DNA from 4 places in the Paenibacillus sp. JT22N1 genome. Region 4 is predicted to be linked to each of the others. Evidence: riboswitches for the same ligand, from Rfam matches in the RefSeq annotation. Region 4 holds a riboswitch; each other region holds the start of a gene.

Region 1 (5,376 bases), on a different contig from region 4:
ATCAAAAAGTTCGGAATGAGCCTGCACGTCAATGAAAATGCGAAGCTATTGAACGGTTCGACCGGGGGGCAGATCAACTCTATGCTGCTATACCGCATTCGAAACGAGCTTCAATCCATGTTAGCGGACTCCTATTTAATGATCGATAACATTATTTACTTACTGGGTGATCATTCGATCGTGATTGAAAAGGAAGGGACAAGGACTTTCGAGGAAATGTTCGTCAATTATTATGGGAACAAGGTGTATACCAAGGATTTTTGGCTTCAGGAGCTAGCAAAGCCATATAGCTTCAAGCTGTTTCCCGAATCTGCATTTTTCATGAACTCTTTCGGACAGCAGATCTATAGAGGTCAATTCATCCCAGTGTTGGTCAAAAATCAATTCAATCCCCAATTTTCCTTGATCATTCTGTTGAATAGCAGGAGTATGTTCGCTTCTTTTTATCAGCCGGTCAAAGACGGCAAGCTGTTTATTTCCGATGAAACGGGCACGACTATTTATGCCTCTGATTCGGATTATTCAGCAATTCCCTCTTCTTTACTGGCCTCCGGTCAGAAGACCGGATATATCCAGCAAGGCAAAAATTACTTGTACTATCAGGTGGGCAAGGAAACCGGATATACGTATACCAGTGTTATTCCCTCTTCACAAATCAAAGCAAAAATCGTGCGTTTGAACTGGCTGTTAGCTGGATTTCTCCTATTGTCTATAGCAATTAGTCTCGGAGCATCAATTTTTTTCACGAAACGCTTGAACAATCCGATCCGCAAAATATTGGACTCCATTCAACACCATCATGTATCCATGCCTACAAACAGCAGCATCAGAGAATTCGATTTCATTAGCGAAAAGATTAAGGATATTTCGCAAGCTCATCACGATATCCGACAGGACTTGACTCGGAAGAACTCGCTTCTGAAAAATTACGCGTACATCAATCATCTCAAACAAATTCACACCAACACGCAAGATTTGAAGATGCATATGGCTTTTGACACACCGTTTGTTCTTATCGGTTTTCATTTGATCTTTAGAAGCCATAACCTAAAGCAAATCGACATTCATATACCGAAGGCTTCTTTCTTTATCAGAGAGCTGATCCATACCCATATTTCGCAATCGTTTAACGACTCGTTAACCTTTCAAATTGAGCAGAATTTAATCCTTACCCTTATTTTCTCGAAGGGTGACGAGGCGAACCAGATCGAAGAACATCTACAACGGTTGAGGAAAATATTCGATATGGATCAGCTATACTGCTTGATCACGATCGCAGTCAGTCCGCATCAAACAGACCCGACCTCTTTTACAGAAACCTATGGACACATTTTACGATTACTGGAGTCGAGGAAATTAGGAGAGGATGCCCAGATTATCCCTTTTTCCACTAAAATAACAGGAGATATACCTGAGGATTGGGAAAGAAACGAGCTCCAAGCACATATGGATGCCGGGAACGAGAAGGAGTTATTGCGAATAGGCAGAAAGATGCTTGCTTTACTGGAAAAAAAGGAAGCATCCGTTGAGTATTTCGTTCGATTTGCCCAAACCTTTTCCCAGCAATTGTTGAAAAACTTCTCGCCTGCTGAACGGGATCGTCTGTTAGAAACCATACAGGATGAGAAGCCCCATGATTGTTATACCTTAGAGGCGTTTGATCGATATCTGGAGCAGCTTGTGGCAGCGGCCTGTATCCTATACGACCATAAAAAGGATCAAACAGATCCGATATGCGACTTCGTTCTGACCTACATTCACAACCATTATGGTGACGATATCTCATTAGATATCATCTCTGATCATCTGAAAATAACGTCGTCCTATTTATCCACTTATTTCAAAGAAAAGATGGGAATGAATTTTAGTGATTATGTGCAAACCTATCGAATGAAAAAAGCAGCCGAGCTGCTGGAGACATCAGAATTGAAGGTAAACGAAGTGGCGCAGCGAGTAGGGTACCTCAGTGTTAACTCTTTTATCCGGAACTTTAAGAAGTTTACGGGGTATCCGCCAGGTGAGTATCGAAAAAGAAATTAAAAAATCTTCATGAAGAGAGCTTTGAATGATAGTTCCTGCCGTTTTGGGAAAAAATAGTGGGAGCAATGAAGATCTTACCGGCAGCCCCGACATTGAGTTTAATAATCACAATCCACTAGTATCGGGGTAAGGTACTAACGTGAATAAGCCTAAGAGCTCCGAGCCTGATCTGATCGAATATATGCAGCTGGTGAAACAGACGAAGTTGGAGCGTTATGATACCTCCATAGATAACCATACACAAGTTCGAATCGCCAGTCTCACACCTGTATTTAAAGGGGATCTAGCAGTGCTTGGCCTTACACCCGTTCTTACGATGCCTGTTTACACAAGCGTATCAGAAATCGCGCCTGTTGTTATGGTACCTTGGAAAAAGCACACGTGGAAAGATCGTCTATCGATGATTAGAGCCTCCTTTATATAATCCCTCTGTCATCGGCTATAACACTGATCTCTCCATCGCCGCGGATTCCTGGAAAGTTATATGATCCTCGTTCCTTTTGTTTTGCTGAACCCATTCTGTAGCCTCTGACTGATCAAAAAACACCATGCCACTGACCACTTTTAAGTAAGGTAATCCCTCCTTCATCCACTTGCTTAAAGTTTGTTTTGAAACACCTATAACTTGGTAAAACTCAGTCTCCCGAATCAGATTTTGCATCTGAGTTACCTCCCTCCAATTTTTACGTTCGGATTTTAACATCGCAATTTAATTGCGCGAAATACATCTTGCGATTCCCGTCATTTGTGTCCATTCCGTGAATATCTAGATGACAAAAAGCCCAGATAAAAGTGCTGGGCGAAAACGATTTCTAGATAGCTAGGACAACAACAGGACAACCGAGCCAACCGAGAATATTTCGTGCATACCTCTAGGCAGAACAACTACATGTCAACAAGGAACGTATTTCAAGGCCTCTACGAGCTTCTCTAAGGACCGAAAGACATTTAAATGTTTCCAGACTTCTAAGCGTGCGGTCGGGGGGTTCGAATCCCTCCTGGGACGTTCATGCACGGCAAAGGATCGCGAGAAATCGCGATCTTTTTTTGTTTATCTACATTTGTTAAAATTAAAAATTCTCTATGCTACGAATCTTTCATATTATGTTATACTCTTTTCAATTACATATTTTTTCGAATAAATGAGGTGCCCTTGCGTAGCAACCAAGGGGTAACAGGGAATCGGGTGCAAATCCCGAGCGGTCCCGCCACTGTATTCGGGGAGTTTCTTTCTATCATGTCACTTGATGCATATTCAGGGAAGGCTGAAAGAATACGATGATCCGAGAGCCAGGAGACCTACCTTCATTTATGCACCCAGAAACCTTCGCGGAAAGGAGCGGTGTACGTCAAGTCTCTCGACATCTAGCTTATATTTGTCGTTTATTCGTACGTACCCACGACCAATCCATCAGGATTGGTCTTTTTTGTTCGTTACTCAAACTTCAATTTAGGAGGAATTAAAAAAACATGCAAACAAAAACACGAAAGACCAAGGTCACTAGCTTCTTACTAGTGGTTATAGGGTTAGCCCTCTATCTATTCATTAATGAACCGCAAACCGTCTACGGCATGCACATTATGGAAGGATTTCTCCCCGTAGGTTGGGCAATATTTTGGTGGGCAGCCTTCCTTCCGTTCTTCTTTCTAGGTGTCCGAGCACTTATCAAAATTACAAAAGAACATCCAGAGCTCAAAATTATGCTCGGCCTTGCTGGCGCATTCACCTTCGTACTGTCGGCATTGAAGATCCCTTCTGTAACCGGAAGCAGCTCTCACCCAACAGGTACAGGTTTAGGAGCTGTAATGTTCGGACCGCTCCCTATGAGCGTCCTAGGGTCGATTGTATTGTTGTTTCAAGCGGTTTTACTTGCTCATGGAGGACTTACTACACTCGGAGCAAATGCTTTCTCCATGGCCCTCTCCGGTCCAGTAGTTGGTTACTTCATATATAAGTCCATGATGAAAACAACCGGCAAACAAAAATGGTCGATATTTTTGGCGGCTGCTCTTGCCGACTTATCCACATACATTGTTACTTCTGTCCAATTAGCTCTTGCATTCCCAGCTGAACAAGGTGGATTTATAGCATCCTTCTTGAAATTCGGCGGCATTTTTGCCATTACGCAAATCCCTCTTGCCATTAGTGAAGGCATTTTAACCGTCTTAATATGGAATTGGTTACAATCTTACAGCCCTAAAGAGCTATCCATTCTACAACATAAAATGAAAGGAGCTTCTGAACTATGAAAACTCGAACTGCAAATACCCTCATGCTGATTGCCGTTGTATTATTAGCAGTCTTGCCCCTTATTTTCGTACAAGGTGAATTTGGTGGAGCTGATAACGCCGCTGAACAATTAATTCAGAGTATTCAACCTTCCTATACGCCATGGTTCTCTTCTTTATTTGAGCTCCCAGCTGAGACGGAAAGTATGCTATTCGCCTTACAAGCAGCCATTGGCGCTGGCTTCATAGGGTTTGCTTTTGGCTTTTTCAAAGGGAAAGCGTCTAAATCCAAAAATCAATGATGAAACAGATCGATTCACTCTCCTATAAAAATGCCTTACGCCCCCTATCACCGATGTGGAAGTGCGGTTTTGCAGTTACCATGCTGATATTTTCTTATCTTACGCATCCTGCGGTCCAGGTACTTATAGCGTTTTGGATGGCCCTGTGGACGGTAGGCTACGCTCGCATTCCAATCAAATATTATGTAACTATCATCGGTGCTGCATGTCTTTTTTTTGTAAGTAGTGTACCCGCATTAGTCGTAGAGATCCGTCCTTTGCAAGCAGCCTTGCCTGATATTCATGAGGTGGCGACATTTACATTTATTAACTGGAAGTTGTCCGTTACTTCAACTGGTCTTCTGCTAATTGGAAAATTATTCGTTCGTATTATTGCGAGCCTAAGTTGCGTGTCTTTTATTATGTTCAGTACTCCTTTTTCTGAATTGCTGCAAGTCTTACAAAAAGTTCGTGTTCCCAAGCTGGTTCTGGAAATTATGCTTATTATGTATCGGTTTCTGTTCATCCTATTTGAAATTGCCAATAACATGTATGTAGCTCAGCAATCAAGAGGCGGTCAGACCGGTTTCCAAAATAAACTAAAGGATACAGCCATTATTATTGTTCAAATGTTTATCAAAACGATGCAGCGGTATAGATCACTGTCAAATGGCCTTGTCTCCAGAGGCTTTACGGATGATATTCACATGGCCCCCTACCAAGCTCATCCTGTACCTTTTCGATATAAACTGGAAAGTTATATAGGAATCACGCTTTTACTGCTGCTCGAAATTTGGCTGCGTTGGAATTGGAGGAGTATCTGATG
Region 2 (5,376 bases), on a different contig from region 4:
TACGTCGTTTAAAGTGAAATATGAGCCATCGAATGAAGTTCTTGTTACGGTAGGCGGCAGTGAAGCGATTGACTTAGCACTCCGAGCTTTGATAACGCCCGGCGATGAGATTCTTATCCCTGAACCTTGTTATATTTCTTATTCCCCAATTACGAGCATAAGCGGCGGTGTAGCTGTTGGGATAGAAACATTCGCGAAGGATCAGTTCAAGCTGACTGAGAAAGCACTTCGCGACGCGATTACGCCACGCTCCAAGATATTGATTCTCTGCTATCCTAGCAATCCAACAGGCGGTATTATGACCTATGAGGATTGGCTTCCGATTGCCAAAGTCATTGAAGAGAAGGATCTTATTGTCATTTCCGATGAAATATATGCGGAGCTGACTTATGGTCAGAAGCACGTGAGCTTCGCGGCTATTCCTGGTATGAAAGATCGGACAATCTTGGTTAGCGGTTTCTCCAAAGCTTTTGCCATGACAGGCTGGCGGATGGGTTATGCCTGCGGTCACCAGGAGCTGATTTCGGCGATGACCAAAATTCATCAATATACGGTGATGTGCGCACCGGTCATGGGTCAAGTTGCTGCTCACGAGGCGTTGACGAATGGGATGGAAGAAAAAGATCGGATGATCGAGTCCTATAACCAGCGCAGACGTCTCATTGTAAAAGGGTTCCGAGATATTGGTCTCGAATGCCATGAGCCGCAAGGCGCTTTCTATGCATTTCCAAGTATTGTCGCTACAGGATTAACTTCAGAAGAGTTTGCACAACGGCTATTATTTGAGTCAAAGGTTGCTGCCGTGCCTGGAGATGTGTTTGGTTTAGGTGGAGAAGGTTTCTTACGTTGTTCATATGCTTATAGTGTTTCTCAACTAAATGAAGCTTTAGAGAGAATTGGAAATTTTATGAGAAAATTGTAATGAATAACGTAAATAAATATGTTCATTATTGATGAAAACTGGTATTCTTGTAGTAAGGAGGGATGAGCATGGCTTTTATGGAATATCAACTATCAACCTATCAAAAACATTTTCAAATTCGTGAACAGGATTTCGGACAACGTTGGTTGACCAAGCGTGCGAAGAAGCAAAACTCCCTTACCTTATTAGAAGAAGAGATTCATTCTCTGCGACGCAGGTTAGAAAAGATGGTTTTTGATGGGGAAGAAATGACATCTGATTCCGTCGTTGAATTGAGCACAATCCTAGACCGAAAAATAAATGAATATATGCATAATGGGAAAAAAAGTCGGTGAAAACCGACTTTTCTCGCGATTATCGATGGATTCAGATAACAAACGGAGGTACGCTTACAACATGAAAGTGAAATGGCTGTTGGTTATGATGATGGGACTTATGGTGTTCCTTACGGGTTGCGGCGGACCGAAGCCGGATGTATCTATATTTATGATGGGCTCTAATGGTTTTCCAAGTGAAGCAGGGGACAAGCTGGAGATTTCCTTGAAGTCCAAGGTGGGCGAGGTTCCTACAGTCAAAGTCAATACATCCCCTATTTTTTCGTTGGAAAAAATGATTGTAGAACTGGCTGCAGGAGGCAATGGCATCTTCATTCTTGCGGAAGATCAATTCAAATCACTTAGTAATCAAGCGGGTTTCGTTTCTTTGGATGATACGATCAAACCGGAAGATTATCCGGATGGTGTTATTCAAATAACCGAAGAAGGCAAGCCTGCTGAAAAGCATCTATATGGTATTCCTCTTGCAGGAAACAAATGGATGAAAGAACAAGGTTTTGAAGGAAAAGGCTTGGTGGCTTTTATTCCTCAAAATGCTCCAAAGTTGAATGAGTCGAAACAAGTGCTCAAAGTAATTGCACAAAAGTAACAAGAAGTCTATAATCGACAAATAGATTGATAGTAAAATATGCAGCCATAGGTGCTGGTAAGCTCATTAAGAAGAGATTGCCACTTAAAAGGGAAGCCGGTTAAAGTCCGGCACGGTCCCGCCACTGTAATCCAGGCATGAGTTGCCGGGAGAGTCAGGATACCTGCCCATGGTGCCGTTTACGACATCCTTCGAGGAAAAGGATCGCGTTAAATCAGGAAGCAACCTGCGGGTTGCTGAGCGCCGCGATTTATCGTCCCCTTTGTTCCTTCGAGAACAAAGGGGCTTTTTTGTTAGGGTCAATCGAAATAAATTGTTCAGAGAGAGGGTTTGCTAGATGAAAAGGAATTCAGTAAAAAAAGCATTTATTCTTACAGTAGCGCTAGTAACAGCAATTAGTCTCGCAGCTTGCGGTAAAAAGGAAACGGAAATTTCTAATCCGTCTAAGCTTGGCGGGGAAGGGACGAAAGCTCCTGCTGCAACGACGACACCATCAACAGCAGCCAAAAAGACGGTCTACCCTTTGAAAATAAAGGATGCTACGGGCAAGGAGTTTACTTTTGATAAAGCGCCTGAGCGTATTGCATCCGTCTCCCCGGCAGAGACTGAAGCCCTTTTTGCAATTGGGCTGGAGGCTAATATAGTTGGTGTATCTGATTTTGATGATTATCCAGAAGCGGCTAAAACAAAACCGAAACTTGGCAGCATAACGAAACCTAACCAAGAAGCGGTGATCGCAGCTAACGCGAATGTTGTATTCACTGGGGTTTCGATGAAACCCGATACGGTAGAAAAGCTGCGTACTTTGAATATTAACGTGTTTAAAGTGGAGCCGAAAACCTTGGATGATGCCATTGCTAACATTCAAACTTACGGATTGATTACAGATCATCAGGAGCAAGCGGAAAAAGTGGTTGCTAAGATGAAAGCGGACCGTCAAAAGGTTGTTAATGCAGTGAAAGACGTCAAGCAAGAGAACAAGAAAAAGGTATACATTGAATTTGCCCCAGGATGGACAGTGGGCAGTGGCGAATACATGGATGAATTGATCAAGCTTTCTGGCGGGATTAACGTCGCAGGAGACGGAAAAGGCTGGTATCAAATCAGTGAAGAGAAAATCATTCAACAAAACCCAGGTGTAATTCTGTTCGCCAATGGGGTTGTCGATAGTAAGAGCAAGAAACCACTTGATGAAATTATACGTACGCGAAGCGGTTGGGATGCCATTGATGCCGTGAAGAACAAGCAGGTGATTGGCCTCGACCAGAACATGCTCAGCCGTCCTGGTCCAAGACTGACCGATGGATTGCTTGAAATGGCGAAAGGCATTTATCCCGAACTGGTGAAATAAAATGAAAAGAAAATTAATGCTATGGGGAGGAGTAGGGGTTATACTCCTTCTTCTTTCTATTGTGGCGAGCTTATCGCTTGGCACTGCTAATCTCCCCGTTCTGCAAATTGCCAGTATTCTCGCCAAGCATATCCCTTGGCTGGGAGATCACATCGATGCCACCTGGCCGCAGTCGTCGGAACAAATCATTAATAAAGTACGATTTCCTCGTGTATTACTGGGAATTCTTGTAGGGGCCTCACTCTCTATTGCAGGGGCAGCTTTTCAAGGTGTGCTGCGCAATCCGCTTGCGGATCCTTATGCACTCGGTGTATCCTCGGGGGCTTCTGTAGGAGCCGCATTTTTAATCTATTTTGGACTGCAAGTGGCGTGGTTTGGGCAATGGTCGATCCCTATTGTTGCCTTCGTAACGGGACTTATTTCTTTATTTCTAGTTCTAAAGCTGGCCCAGATCGAAGGGAAGCTGAAGATGGAGACGCTTATTTTATCAGGCGTGGTCATGCAGGCATTTCTAGGGGCTATTGTATCCTTTATGGTGTCTATTTCCAATCAAGTCATTAATGAAATCATTTTCTGGCTAATGGGCAGCTTGGCAATGCGAGGTTGGTCGTATACCTATATCATTTCACCCTATTTAATTATCGGTTTTGTCGTGCTGCTTAGCTATGCAAGGTCGTTAAATTTACTGGCTCTGGGTGAGCGGCAGGCGTCACATCTCGGTGTGAGTGTAGAACGTACAAAGCTGATTGTGCTAATTGTGGCTACATTCCTAACTGCCGCTGCGGTCTCGGTTGCCGGTGTAATCGGTTTTGTAGGGCTCATCGTGCCACATTTAGTGCGATTATTGGTAGGTCCGGATTATCGGTTGATTATTCCATTGTCCGCAATTGGTGGCGGCGTTTATGTCCTCTGGGCAGATACACTTGCCCGTACCCTGCTGAGTCCAACCGAAATTCCACTTGGGGTTATCACGGCATTTCTGGGTGCGCCATTTTTTGCTTATTTGCTCCACAAGGATAAGAAAACGTTAAGAGGTTGATCAAGATGATTAAAGTGGAGCACCTTTCCCAAAGCTTTAAGGAACAGCAAGTGCTGGAGAACATCAGCTTTGAGATCAAGCAGGGTGAATTTTTTGGCATTATTGGGCCAAACGGCAGCGGTAAGTCGACGTTACTCCGTCTAATATCAGGGATTGATCCTGTTAAAAACGGAAGTGTTGACCTGGGTGGCCGATTAGTATCCTCCTATTCACGAAAAGAGCTGGCTAGATGGCTTGCTGTCCTCCAGCAGGATGCGCTGCCTCCAGTAGGCTTTACGGTCCGTGAAGTGGTGGAAATGGGCCGATATCCTTTTCAGAATTGGCTTGGTGAGGAGCCGGCTGATGCGGAAGGTTTAATTGATGGGATTGTCCGGAAGCTGCACTTGGAACCGCTGATTGATCGAACAATCGAGCGCCTCAGCGGCGGTGAAAGGCAGCGTGTCGCTCTTGCTAAAGTGATGGCGCAGCAGCCGCGGCTGCTTATGCTGGATGAACCAACAACGTTCTTGGATATCGGATATCAAGTACAGATGATGGACTACATCAAGGAATGGCAGCTAGAATCCGAGTTGACGGTTGTAGCTGTCCTGCATGACTTGAATTTGGCTGCGCAGTACTGCACGCGTTTAATGGTTATACATAATGGCGAGCTTGCAGCGATAGGAACACCTGATGAAATCATTACCAGCGGATTAATCAGCGAAGTGTATGGAACAGAACCGATTGTCCTGCAGCACCCCGTTAACGATGCGCCGCAAATTTTATTACAGCCAGGAAAATAGTTGAGCTATCGGAGGACACAATCATGAATAAGTTGCAAGAGATTATAGATAGCATTAAGCCTATTTATCAAGAGGTAGTGAACCAAGCAAATGAGCATTTAAATCAGTTGACGAAACCACAGGGAAGCCTCGGGAAACTGGAAGATATTGCGCGTCAGGTTGCTGGAATTACGGGCGAAGTGATGCCGATTTTTGAGAAAAAAGCGGTTATCGTAATGGCCGGGGATCACGGCGTATGTGAAGAAGGAATTAGTGCATTTCCGGCGGAAGTAACGCCTCAAATGGTGCTTAATTTCCTTTATGGCGGGGCTGCAGTCAACGTTCTTGCCAGACATGCCGGCGCTGAAGTTGTCTGTGT
Region 3 (5,376 bases), on a different contig from region 4:
AAGTCAAAGAGTTTGCGAAGCTTTTTGGAGCAAAAGGCTACAAAGTTCGCTGCTTAACGGACTATACGGATCTTCCAGAAATCGTGGAGAGCGGAACGACGTTTGCAGAAAATGCACGGATTAAAGCGCAGATTATTTCGGCACATCTCCATGTGCCGGTTCTTGCCGATGATTCAGGTTTGTGTGTAGCGGCTTTGAACGGTGAACCGGGTGTTTATTCAGCCAGGTACGCTGGAGAGAATGCTACGGATGAAGACAATAATGCTAAGCTGCTGCAAGAATTAAGTGAGGTAGGTTCTGTAGAAGGATTGCCTGCTAGTGCAGAACACCCAAAGCTTCTAAGCGAAGCTTCCTATGTTTGTGCGCTTACACTCATCGACCCTGTAGCTAATGAAGTGATTGAAGCTGAGGACTCCTGCCGTGGTTACATTATCGGGGAAGAACGTGGCGATAGCGGCTTCGGCTATGATCCGTTGTTTTATATCCCATCTCTTGGGAGAACGATGGCTGAATTAACAATGGAAGAGAAGAATGAGATAAGCCATCGAGCCAAAGCTTTACGCATGTTTTTGGATAGACTTCCTGATCAGAACGACTAATATCATGAAGAAAACCTGCTTTCCACTTCATCGGTGGGAAGCAGGTTTATTCATTTATCGAATGGAAATTTTATAGGAACGTAACCAAGTATCCACTTGTGCCAAATAGGCGAATAGTTGAGGACCTGTCATTAACTGACCAAACCATGGGAGATCGAAATCATTCGTCTCTGAGCTGGCAAGTGCACGGATTTTCTTAACATCAATGAAGGGAAGCAAGGGTGAGCTGGGATCATCCAGAATCTCCAGCACCCATTTTCTCATAGCGGCTAAATAATTAGGGTTGTGTGTCTTTGGATAAGGACTCTTCTTGCGAGTTAGCACATCGTCAGGTAGAACGCCTCTGAGTGCTTTGCGCAAAATACCTTTCTCCCGATCACCCGATGTTTTGATTTCCCAGGGAATATTCCAAACATACTCGACAAGACGGTGATCGCAGAAAGGGACGCGGACTTCAAGGCCGACCGCCATACTCATCCGATCCTTACGATCCAAAAGTGTTGGCATGAACCGGGTAATGTTTAAGTAAGACATTTCTCGCATACGGTTTTGCTGCTGTGTTTCTCCAGCTAACCGCGGCACTTCGTTCAATGCTTGCTGATACCGATTGCTCACATATTCGACTGGTTTGATCCAATCCACAAGATCGGGAGCCAGCAGGTCGACTCGATTGTTCAGTTTTAAGGACCATGGGAACGTCCCCGCAGCCAAAGCTTCTTCGTTGTGGAACCAAGGATATCCACCGAATATTTCGTCAGCAGCCTCGCCGGAAATGGCAACCGTTGCTTCTTTTTTGATCTCACGGCAAAATAAATAAAGAGACCCATCGACATCAGCCATCCCTGGTGTATCGCGGGCAAATACCGCTGTTTTCAGTGATTCCACGAGTTCAGGTGTGTCGAATTCAATATAATGATGCTCTGTCCCCAGATGCTCTGTCATTCGTTTGATCCAAGGTGCATCTGAATTTGGTTGAAATACATTTGCTTTAAAATGCTTGTCATTATCTTTGTAATCAACAGAAAAGGTATGCAAAACGCCTTGCCCGCTCTCCTTGTAATGAGCAGAAGCAAGTGCAGTAAGCGCACTAGAATCGAGTCCACCCGATAGTAGAGTACAGATGGGTACATCAGAAACAAGTTGGCGCTGGGAGGTGTCTCTAAGAAGTTGCCCAACTTGTAATGCCGTAGCGTCGATGTCGTCTGGGTGCTGGTGGCTTTCGAGCTTCCAATAGGTACGAATGGATAAGCCATTGCGGTCAAATACAGCGCATTGTCCTGGTTTGAGCTCAGACATGTTGCGATAAATCCCATGACCAGGTGTGCGAGCTGGACCTACTGCGAAGATCTCGGCCAAGCCTTCCGCACCAACTTCTGCTTCGAAGTCGGGGTGAGCGAGAATGGCTTTCGGCTCAGAGCCGAATAGAAGCACACTATTTTGATGAGAATAAAAAAGCGGCTTTACGCCAAGCCGATCTCTGACCAAATAAAGGGATTGTTCCTGATCATTCCAGGCCGCGAAAGCGAAAATGCCATTAAGTCGATCTACACAAGCTCTCCCCCACTCGATAAAGGCAACAAGCAGCACCTCTGTATCACAGGTCGTGCGGAAATGATGTCCACGAAGTTCGAGCTCCTTTTTGAGTTCAGGGGCGTTATAGAGTTCGCCATTATATACGATCGTATACGTGTAGTCTCCTTGTTTCCGTACCATGGGCTGAGCGCCGTTTTCTGGATCCATTACACTAAGACGCCGATGGCCGAGGGCACAATGCTGTGAAATCCATGTACCAGAAGCATCAGGTCCACGCAAATGGAGCGTTTCCGTCATATTTTCTAGAATGGACGGGTACCCGGTCAAGTCTTTCCGCCAATCTATCCAACCCGTTATTCCGCACATAGACGTTCCTTCCTTTCCTTATAAAGAGAGCATGATGATAAAAGGTATGCAAACTCAAGGTAGATAATGTCTGTCCAGAACTGGATGGGCGCAGTCATCCGGACGGATTTTGTGTTTTGTTGACAGGCCTGATACAATAAACCCAATTCTTACTTACTAAATGACAAAGGTGATGACAATGAAAAAGAAACACTCTAAAGCACAAATTGATTATCTGGCCTCAAGAGAGCATTTTCTGCAAATCAGTAACCAAGCGGATAAACGTATTGCAGAATTAAAAGAAGAAGGTAAAGAAGTAGGGCAAGCAGAAATGGAAGAAATTATTGAGCGTGTCGGCCTACATCGTGCTTACAATGAACTTACCCAAGCGGAGAATGTCTTGATTAACTGGACACAAACGGCTATCAAAACCGAACCGGAATTTATTCAAAACCGCACTAATTTTGAAGAATTGTACGAAAAAGTCAAAACAGATGCAGAAGCAAGAGGCGCGATTCTTAATCTTGCCATGCGTTTAAATTTAGACCTTGTGTGACATTCTAAAGAGGTAGTGCCATTCTTTCTTCAGGAGGCGAATGCTCATGGATAGTCATTTCATTAGCAAGCTGCACGACAAGCAGAGGAAAGCCGCGAAGAATCTCAGGACCCAAGGTGACGGTCAGCCAGGCAGTAATTTGCCGCACAAGAAGCACTAAAGTCTAATGGCACCATCAAGAGCCTGTAGGGAGGTTTCCTTACAGGCTTTTGCTTTTGTGTTCCCTTTGCCTTCGTCCTTTATGGGTATTTTATACAGCATATTTGGTGCGGCATCTCTCCATACTAATCAAGTGATCATTACTTCAACTCACAGGAGGATCAATCTCATCATGAGCAAAAAGAAAAGTAAAAGTATGGATCAGAGGATACAGAGCACAATCGATCATTCGAAGCAATCTTCTCGCATACAGTCGAATCTAGATTCAACAGAACCTGGACATCACCAACCGAATCGTCCTTCCGTTTAAATGTGTGATTTGAAATCGTAAATACAGCTTCGATGAAGTCCCTACCATTTGGTTGGGGCTTTTTCCTTGTATGTAAATAGACTATGAGGTAAGATGATGGTTGAGTTTAAATGATTTGAATAAACTCGGTCATAATTTCATATTCGAAATAGGTGCTTGCACCTCGCTATCCAAGCGCAGGGTAAGCTTAAAAGGGAAGATCGGTTCAAAGCCGACGCGGTCCCGCCACTGTAACAGAGGAGTCAACGTCTCTATGCCACTGATCGACCGATTGGGAAGGCTGACGTTTGATGAAGATCCTGAAGCCAGGAGACCTGCCTATTTCAGCAGCACAGTTATATACCTACGGGAGATAGGGAGGTGTTCTTATGAGTACGTGGGATCTATCAACAGTCCAACATCATGTACTTATCTGTAACGGAGGATCTTGTCTGAAAAATTCAGGAGATGAAACAACGCTAGCCATCCGAGATGAAATTTCGAAGCACGGAGCCGAGCATCTAATACATACAACTCGGACTAGATGTAATGGGCGCTGTCAGGATGCAGGTGTTGTTACGGTGTATCCGCAAGGGATTTGGTACAAGGAAATGACACCAGAGACTGGGAGAAGGCTTGTTAGAGAGCATTTATTAGAGGGGAAACCACTCCAAGAACATATGATTTATAGCTTTGAGGAACGCTTTGTGCCAACCGGAAAAGGAAATAAGGGCATTAGTCGCATACAAAGTAAATAATCAGATAATGAAAGTTTGAAAAGGTAGATATCCCAAATGGTTTATAAACCTTTTGGGATATCTACCTTAAAGCACGTATCCATAAGGACTTCCGCCAATAGGGGGAGGTCCTCTTTGGTCAGAATTTATATGTTTTAGGTAAGGGGTGAGCAAAGCTTACCCCTTATTTATTCGTGCCCTCCAGATTAAGCACGTTTTCAGAGCTTATTTGGCACGGACGCGCAGGATGGTCTGCTGAGAAGTCGATATTCAGCATCTCAGACTCTGTCGACTCGGCGAGCTCTCACTGAAAGCGCGGTTATCGCGCTTATTGGTTCGGGTGCTCCTGAATAAGCGCGTTTTCCGCGCTTATTCAGCGCGGGCGCGCAGGATGGTCTGCTGAGAAGTCGATTTTCAGCTTCTCAGACTCTGTCGGCTCGCAGAGCTCTCGCTGAAAGCGCGGTTTTCGCGCTTATTGGTTCGGGTGCTCCTGAATAAGCGCGTTTTCAGAGCTTATTTGGCACGGACGTGCAGGATGGTCTGCTGAGAAGTCGATATTCAGCTTCTCAGACTCTGTCGACCTTGGCGAGCTCTCACTGAAAGCGCGGTTTTCGCGCTTATTTGTCATACATGTTCATAATGGAACGACAAGCCACTAAGGTGGATGAAAAGAGCTAAACATTGAATTAGCGGAACGAGAGGGCTACCATTAATAGATGCATGCATACATGAAGAAGCTGTCCCTCTAACTATTTATCACTGTTGGGACAGCCACTTTTAACTTATATAGAGTCGTTGATGATAATTATAAATAGACTTTTTGTAATAATGCTGTAAAGTCCTTCACATTCCTTGGTGCCGAGACTCCCCGACGACTAGCTTCAGGCAATGCTTCCCACAAATCTAGCAGCATGGGCCTATCAAGACCAAGCATATTGATAGCCTTGCTATCATTGAATATTTCATCTGGCGTGCCTTCCATGACGCATTGTCCTTGATCCATCACTAGAATCCAATCAGCCCATGAGTAAGCTAGGTTCATATCATGGGTGGCCATGACTAACGTGATTCCGCGGCTATGTATACGGTCAAGTTCCTCGACAAGCTGTTGTTCCGAGATGCGATCCAGATAGGCCGTTGGTTCATCCAGAAGCAGCA
Region 4 (5,376 bases):
GCTCCTCAGGATCAATTCCTTCTGCAACAGGCTGAGCCGCATGTGCATTTCGACCTACTGTTTTTCCGCCAAGAAATAGATCAAATTTCTCTTTGCGGTAGACGATGCCGATATCTTGCTGAACAGCCCCATAACAAGCCATGCCACACCCGTTGAACCCAATTTTCAACTCTTTAGGTACTTCTAGATTGCCAATCCGATGATGGATGGCTTCCGCATAAGGAATAGATTCACCTTTTTCCAAATTACAAAAGTCGCATGCTTTGATCTGGGCAACATCACCAATCGGTGATAATAATAAACCAAGTGCACTTAGTTCGGTTGTAATCTGTTTAGGGTTATTGGTTTGCACACGAACAATCAGTTGATGATGCGGTGAGTATTCAATATCTCCACGATCTCCAATAATCTCGCCTAACGCACACAGTTGGGCTGCTGTTAACTTTTTATTCGCGATACCTGGGCTTACTGCAAACTCAAAGATAGATTGGGTCGCAGTCAGCTTCTCATCAAATTCAAATGGCACCTCTTCATTCCCTTTGGATACTGATACTAGCTGCAAGGCTTCCATTGCAAGCTGTAAGGAGTTACTAGGCGACAAATTCGGCGATGACTTCAGCTGGGAAGGTTCTTTCATTTCTGTGACCTCATCATCTAAGAGTTCATCTTCTTCATCGAACTCCTCCATGGATTCATCCCAATCCTGCTCATCCAATTGTTCCAAAGCCCAGGGCTCAGCCTCGGATTTCAACCTTTGATGTGGTTTGAGCGGCTGTGTTTCAGCCCCTAATGTGTATTTCCGCTGATAACCGCGTGGTGTAATCATGAGACCGTCATACAGCTTGGTTGCGGAATTACCAATAATGATAGTCGTTAACATGCCAATATCATGATTCAGCATATCAGCAAGCGTCGTCACAACAACATGTTGACGATCTCGATACGCGCTTTTGACAATCCCAACAGGGGTTAAAGGAGAACGGTACTTTAGGAGGATGCGCTGAGTCTCAACAATCTGTCTGGTCCGTCTACCGCTTCGCGGGTTATATAGGGCAATAACGAAATCTGCCATCCCCGCTGCCTCCACCCGCTTCGCAATCAGCTCCCATGGCGTAAGATGATCACTTAAGCTGATTGTGCAAGAATCATGCATAATTGGCGCTCCTAACAGAGATCCAGCCGAATGAACAGCTGAAATGCCAGGAATCACTTCTACTTCAACGCCTTTCTCACGGGTCCAGCCTTGTTCCATCAATACCTCATAGATAAGACCGGCCATCCCATACACGCCGGCGTCTCCACTGGAAATAACGGCAACTTTCTTCCCCTGCTTCGCTTGCCGCACAGCCTCTTGCGCACGACTCACTTCTTCCGTCATGCCTGTTCGAACTACTTGCTGTTCGGTTAACAGACCTGCGATAAGATCCACATAGGTGTTATATCCGATGATAACTTCACTTTCCCCAATCGCTTCCCGTGCACGCTTCGTAATATGTTCAAAACTCCCCGGCCCAAAGCCGATAATGAGCAGTTTTCCTGACAATTTGTATCACCCTTCCCCATAATTACACAAACAAAAAAGCATCCCTAACATTAAGTCATGTTAGAAATGCTTGGTAAATTACTACAGTTAATAAAACCAGAAGTAACCGCTCTCTAACACTCCCTAATTCCTCGTAGGGTTATTGTGTTGTTGAATTAGGCAGGTCTCCTGACTTAATCATCCCCTTGCACCTTCCCAGGTTGTTACCCAGTGGCATGTTGCAAGGAGTTACCGTAATAAACGGCGATTTTTACAGTGGCGGGTCCGTGCCGGTATTTCACCGGTCTTCCCTTTTAACCATACACCCGAATGGATCTATGGCACCTAATTCCTATGATATGCAATTACGATCATCCTACCATCTATCGATAGGGTTGTCACGTATTTATTCATAGATGGCCTGGTAGAGTCCTTCCATCAAACTCTGGTAACTGCTTGGATTATAGGTCACTTCGGCAAAAGAAACTTGAATGACCTTGTTGATCGTTTTAACGATAAAAAAACTATCCTCCCCACGCTCCGGGTCAATATAGGTATAGCACTCTAAGTGACTGCTTCCCGTTTTTTGACGTAAAAATTCCGTTGCTTCCGCACTTAAATTCGCATATTTAGGCATAGTTAGGTTCCTTTCAATTAAACGAAGTGATGTTAACTATTATAGCGTATTTTTACCCTTTGATTCCTATCAAAACGAGAAAGTATTTCTTTAATTTTCAGAATTTTCGTACTATAATGAATCTATCAAGATAACGCTTTCATTATATGAAGGAGGAATTGATATGAGCAGTCATGAAACGAATGGATTGGTGTTTGTCTTTACTGGCACTAGCGGTTCTGGTCGTAAAACAATTGCCCATCACATTGCCAAAGAGCTTGGTTTCTCATCTGTCGTCTCCTACACAACTCGAACACCTAGACCCAAAGAAATCAACGGGAAGGATTATAATTTCATCTCACGCAAAGTGTTCATCGATAGTGACATTGCAGGTGAATTTTTTCAAACTGTTGAAATTAATGGGAATTTCTATGGTATTAAGAAAGCGGACATCGATGAAGCGCTTCGCAAAGACGGACTTATCTATGTCATTGTGAATCGTTATGCAGCTAATCGTTTCAAGTATACATTTGGAGAAAGAGCTATCCGCTTGTTCATCTATGTCAACAAACAAACCATCATGGAACGTATGCTTGCTCGAAATACGCCTACTGACGTCATTGACCACTACATGAATCACTACATAGAGGAAGTCTCCTACCGCAAGGATTGTGAGCATGTTTTTGAGAATATGAATTTACAAGAAACGATCGACAAGGTGAAGGCAACCATGCTCGCCCACATGGCAACTACAACTAGTTAAATGTGCTATTAACGCCAAGAGACCCGGTGATCGACATCACCGAGTCTCTTTTTTACGATCCAACATTCATTTTAATGGGGCTTTTTTCCTCTTCAAGGCCACGAATCCGCCTAATAATGAAATCGGTACGATGACGATAAAGCCAATCAACTCATACCATAACGGAATGCTATGATTGGTTAACATGGAATCAAATCCGATTGCAGCGCCGATGACACCAATAATGGCCGCATTGAAATATTCGGCACGCTTCGCAACCTTAGCGGCGATGTATCCGCCAAGAAACGACCAGAACAAACCAACTACCAAAAGCAAAAGTAATAGGCCTACATTCGAATATATAACATTTACATCCTGCTCATCCACCGGGCGATTAGCAAAATATATACCGCCAATTAACGCAGTCGATATCAAAGTCCCCAAGTTATCAACCGCTACACCAAGCAGTACACCCAGAAAATGAAATTTTCGTTCACTTTTTTGTTCAACCATAGATTCTTCTTCTCTCCTGATCACTTCGATCTACCAGCCTTATCCATAATACCATGTGGCCGCCTTAGTATCCAGTTCTTACCTTGGAGACCTTGCAGAGTTCGCTGTCTCTTCGGCAATCTTCTTCACGTAGTAATTGCGCTTTTCAAGAAATCGAGTCATATATTTTGCTAAAAACAAGTGATCGACAAGCTTCCCCAATCCTCCAAAAGGTGAGGTGTAATCGAACGTATCCACCATCAAAGTGCCTTGTTCTACAGCTACAAATTCATGTGTATGATGAAATCGCTTGAACGCCCCTCTTACCATTTCATCTACAAAGTAATGCGGCTTATCCATCTCAGTAATCTGGGCAGTCAATTGCTGCTTAATACCAAAATGGTAAGCTTCCCAAGTCACTGTTTCTCCACGCTCAATCAACCCCTGTGTCCTGCCTGCTATCGCTCTTTCCTTCGTATGGGAGGTTGATTCCTCATGGATATCTATACTCCTTGCCAAATCAAAACACACCTCGATAGGTGCATGAATAAGTAACTCCTGTCGTATAGTTGGCATGGCCCCCTCTACTTCCACCAAGTTTCTATCGGGTGATCCGCGGCGTTCACGATAACAGTTTGCCCTATTTTCGGTGTGACAATTGACACTTTGTTATCATGTGCGGCCCTTGTTGCACGCTCTACCGGATCTGTCCAGTCATGTAAGGTCAGCGTGAAAGCTCCCCAATGTATCGGTATCATCAGCTTCCCTTTCACATCCATATGGGCTTGAACCGTTTCTTCCGGCATCATATGAATATCAGACCAGCGATCATCGTATTGACCGCACTCCATCAGAGTAAGATCGAACGGACCATATTTAAGCCCAATTTTTTTGAAATGAGAGGAATACCCACTATCACCACTGAAGAAGATGCTGGACTGCTTTCCTTTGATCACCCACGAGCACCATAAGGTTGCACCGCGATCCGTCATGCTTCTCCCCGAAAAGTGTGTGGCAGGAGTACAAGCCAACGTTAAACCTTCAAACGTAAACTCATCCCACCAGTCATACTCTTCGATCTTCTCAGGCTGCACACCCCATCTGATCAGATGACCACCAACCCCAAGCGGGACAAAAAACTTGTTCACTTTATGTTTTATTTTCATTATCGTTCCATAATCCAAATGATCATAATGGTCGTGTGACAGAATAACGGCATCAATCACTGGCAGCTGCGCAATTTCAAAAGGCAATCCCCCGCTATATCTTCCCTTCCCGAACCACGGAAACGGCGAAGGCGCTTTGCCGAGCATGGGATCTAATAATAAGGCTTTTCCATCGATCGTAAGTAAGGAAGCGGAATGACCAAACCAAGTCACTTTCGTTTCCAGATCCTTGATCAAATTGGGGGTTTCCATCGCAAATTTCGTCTTTGGACGTCGATTAGGACTGCTTTTCGCAAAATCGAGCAAGATCCCCACGGTATTCATGAAGCCCATATTCATCATAGTAGGAACTGGGTTTTCGAATTTCCCATTCAAATACTGAGAGGATCGAGAAAATGCCAGAGCCTTCTCCTTCGAAGGTCTCCGTCCAAAAACAGGATAAACATTTATAAAAAGAACAATAACGCACACAATTCCAACTACTATACTCGTCAATATAAGTAACAACTTCTCTGCCTCCATGTTTAAACTTATTGAAATAGTCATTTATGACTAAATGTATTAACGTAAATCCGTATCGTATGGTTCCAAGATTTGATTAACACCCCAATTCCCTTCGTCTAGATAACTAAATTAACGGGGGCTATGATTACATGATTAGCATGGGCAATGCTCCTTAATCGTCTAGAAAGTCTCGATTTTTTCAAGAATAGGGACAATAGCACAATCAATCGATTCGCCCAAACATTCCTCAAAAATAGTCATAAGCTATCTCGAAACACAAATCACTTTCAGTTGGAGGTTGATTCGGATGAGTTGTGGAACTGGCGTAGGTTAT

Evidence for each region. A riboswitch is a leader RNA that binds a small molecule or an ion and turns the genes downstream of it on or off. The one in region 4 is predicted to bind cobalamin.
Region 1: linked by a shared signal. The riboswitch ahead of AC58UU_RS15760 (energy-coupling factor ABC transporter permease) and the one ahead of cobJ (precorrin-3B C(17)-methyltransferase) in region 4 are both predicted to bind cobalamin.
Region 2: linked by a shared signal. The riboswitch ahead of AC58UU_RS09930 (ABC transporter substrate-binding protein) and the one ahead of cobJ (precorrin-3B C(17)-methyltransferase) in region 4 are both predicted to bind cobalamin.
Region 3: linked by a shared signal. The riboswitch ahead of AC58UU_RS15780 ((2Fe-2S) ferredoxin domain-containing protein) and the one ahead of cobJ (precorrin-3B C(17)-methyltransferase) in region 4 are both predicted to bind cobalamin.

Annotation. Positions count from the first base shown of each region.
Region 1 covers NZ_JCAUAW010000007.1:165,607-170,982, forward strand. The annotation lists gene AC58UU_RS15745 (helix-turn-helix transcriptional regulator) at 1-2,040, shown strand, start outside; gene AC58UU_RS15750 (hypothetical protein) at 2,180-2,464, shown strand; gene AC58UU_RS15755 (helix-turn-helix transcriptional regulator) at 2,480-2,701, opposite strand; cobalamin riboswitch at 3,169-3,362, shown strand; gene AC58UU_RS15760 (energy-coupling factor ABC transporter permease) at 3,511-4,290, shown strand; gene AC58UU_RS15765 (energy-coupling factor ABC transporter substrate-binding protein) at 4,287-4,571, shown strand; gene cbiQ (cobalt ECF transporter T component CbiQ) at 4,568-5,374, shown strand; gene AC58UU_RS15775 (energy-coupling factor ABC transporter ATP-binding protein) at 5,374-5,376, shown strand, end outside.
Region 2 covers NZ_JCAUAW010000004.1:170,513-175,888, forward strand. The annotation lists gene AC58UU_RS09915 (aminotransferase class I/II-fold pyridoxal phosphate-dependent enzyme) at 1-922, shown strand, start outside; gene AC58UU_RS09920 (aspartyl-phosphate phosphatase Spo0E family protein) at 991-1,257, shown strand; gene AC58UU_RS09925 (hypothetical protein) at 1,319-1,846, shown strand; cobalamin riboswitch at 1,879-2,031, shown strand; gene AC58UU_RS09930 (ABC transporter substrate-binding protein) at 2,184-3,197, shown strand; gene AC58UU_RS09935 (FecCD family ABC transporter permease) at 3,199-4,236, shown strand; gene AC58UU_RS09940 (ABC transporter ATP-binding protein) at 4,242-5,018, shown strand; gene cobT (nicotinate-nucleotide--dimethylbenzimidazole phosphoribosyltransferase) at 5,042-5,376, shown strand, end outside.
Region 3 covers NZ_JCAUAW010000007.1:171,464-176,839, reverse strand. The annotation lists gene AC58UU_RS15805 (XTP/dITP diphosphatase) at 1-599, shown strand, start outside; gene asnB (asparagine synthase (glutamine-hydrolyzing)) at 654-2,498, opposite strand; gene AC58UU_RS15795 (hypothetical protein) at 2,677-3,033, shown strand; gene AC58UU_RS15790 (DUF4023 family protein) at 3,080-3,193, shown strand; gene AC58UU_RS15785 (hypothetical protein) at 3,365-3,502, shown strand; cobalamin riboswitch at 3,636-3,838, shown strand; gene AC58UU_RS15780 ((2Fe-2S) ferredoxin domain-containing protein) at 3,871-4,239, shown strand; gene AC58UU_RS15775 (energy-coupling factor ABC transporter ATP-binding protein) at 5,024-5,376, opposite strand, start outside.
Region 4 covers NZ_JCAUAW010000006.1:349,029-354,404, forward strand. The annotation lists gene cobJ (precorrin-3B C(17)-methyltransferase) at 1-1,543, opposite strand, end outside; cobalamin riboswitch at 1,685-1,886, opposite strand; gene AC58UU_RS14755 (hypothetical protein) at 1,929-2,159, opposite strand; gene AC58UU_RS14760 (guanylate kinase) at 2,323-2,901, shown strand; gene AC58UU_RS14765 (hypothetical protein) at 2,968-3,393, opposite strand; gene AC58UU_RS14770 (SRPBCC family protein) at 3,472-3,948, opposite strand; gene AC58UU_RS14775 (MBL fold metallo-hydrolase) at 3,957-4,913, opposite strand; gene AC58UU_RS14780 (YjcZ family sporulation protein) at 5,350-5,376, shown strand, end outside.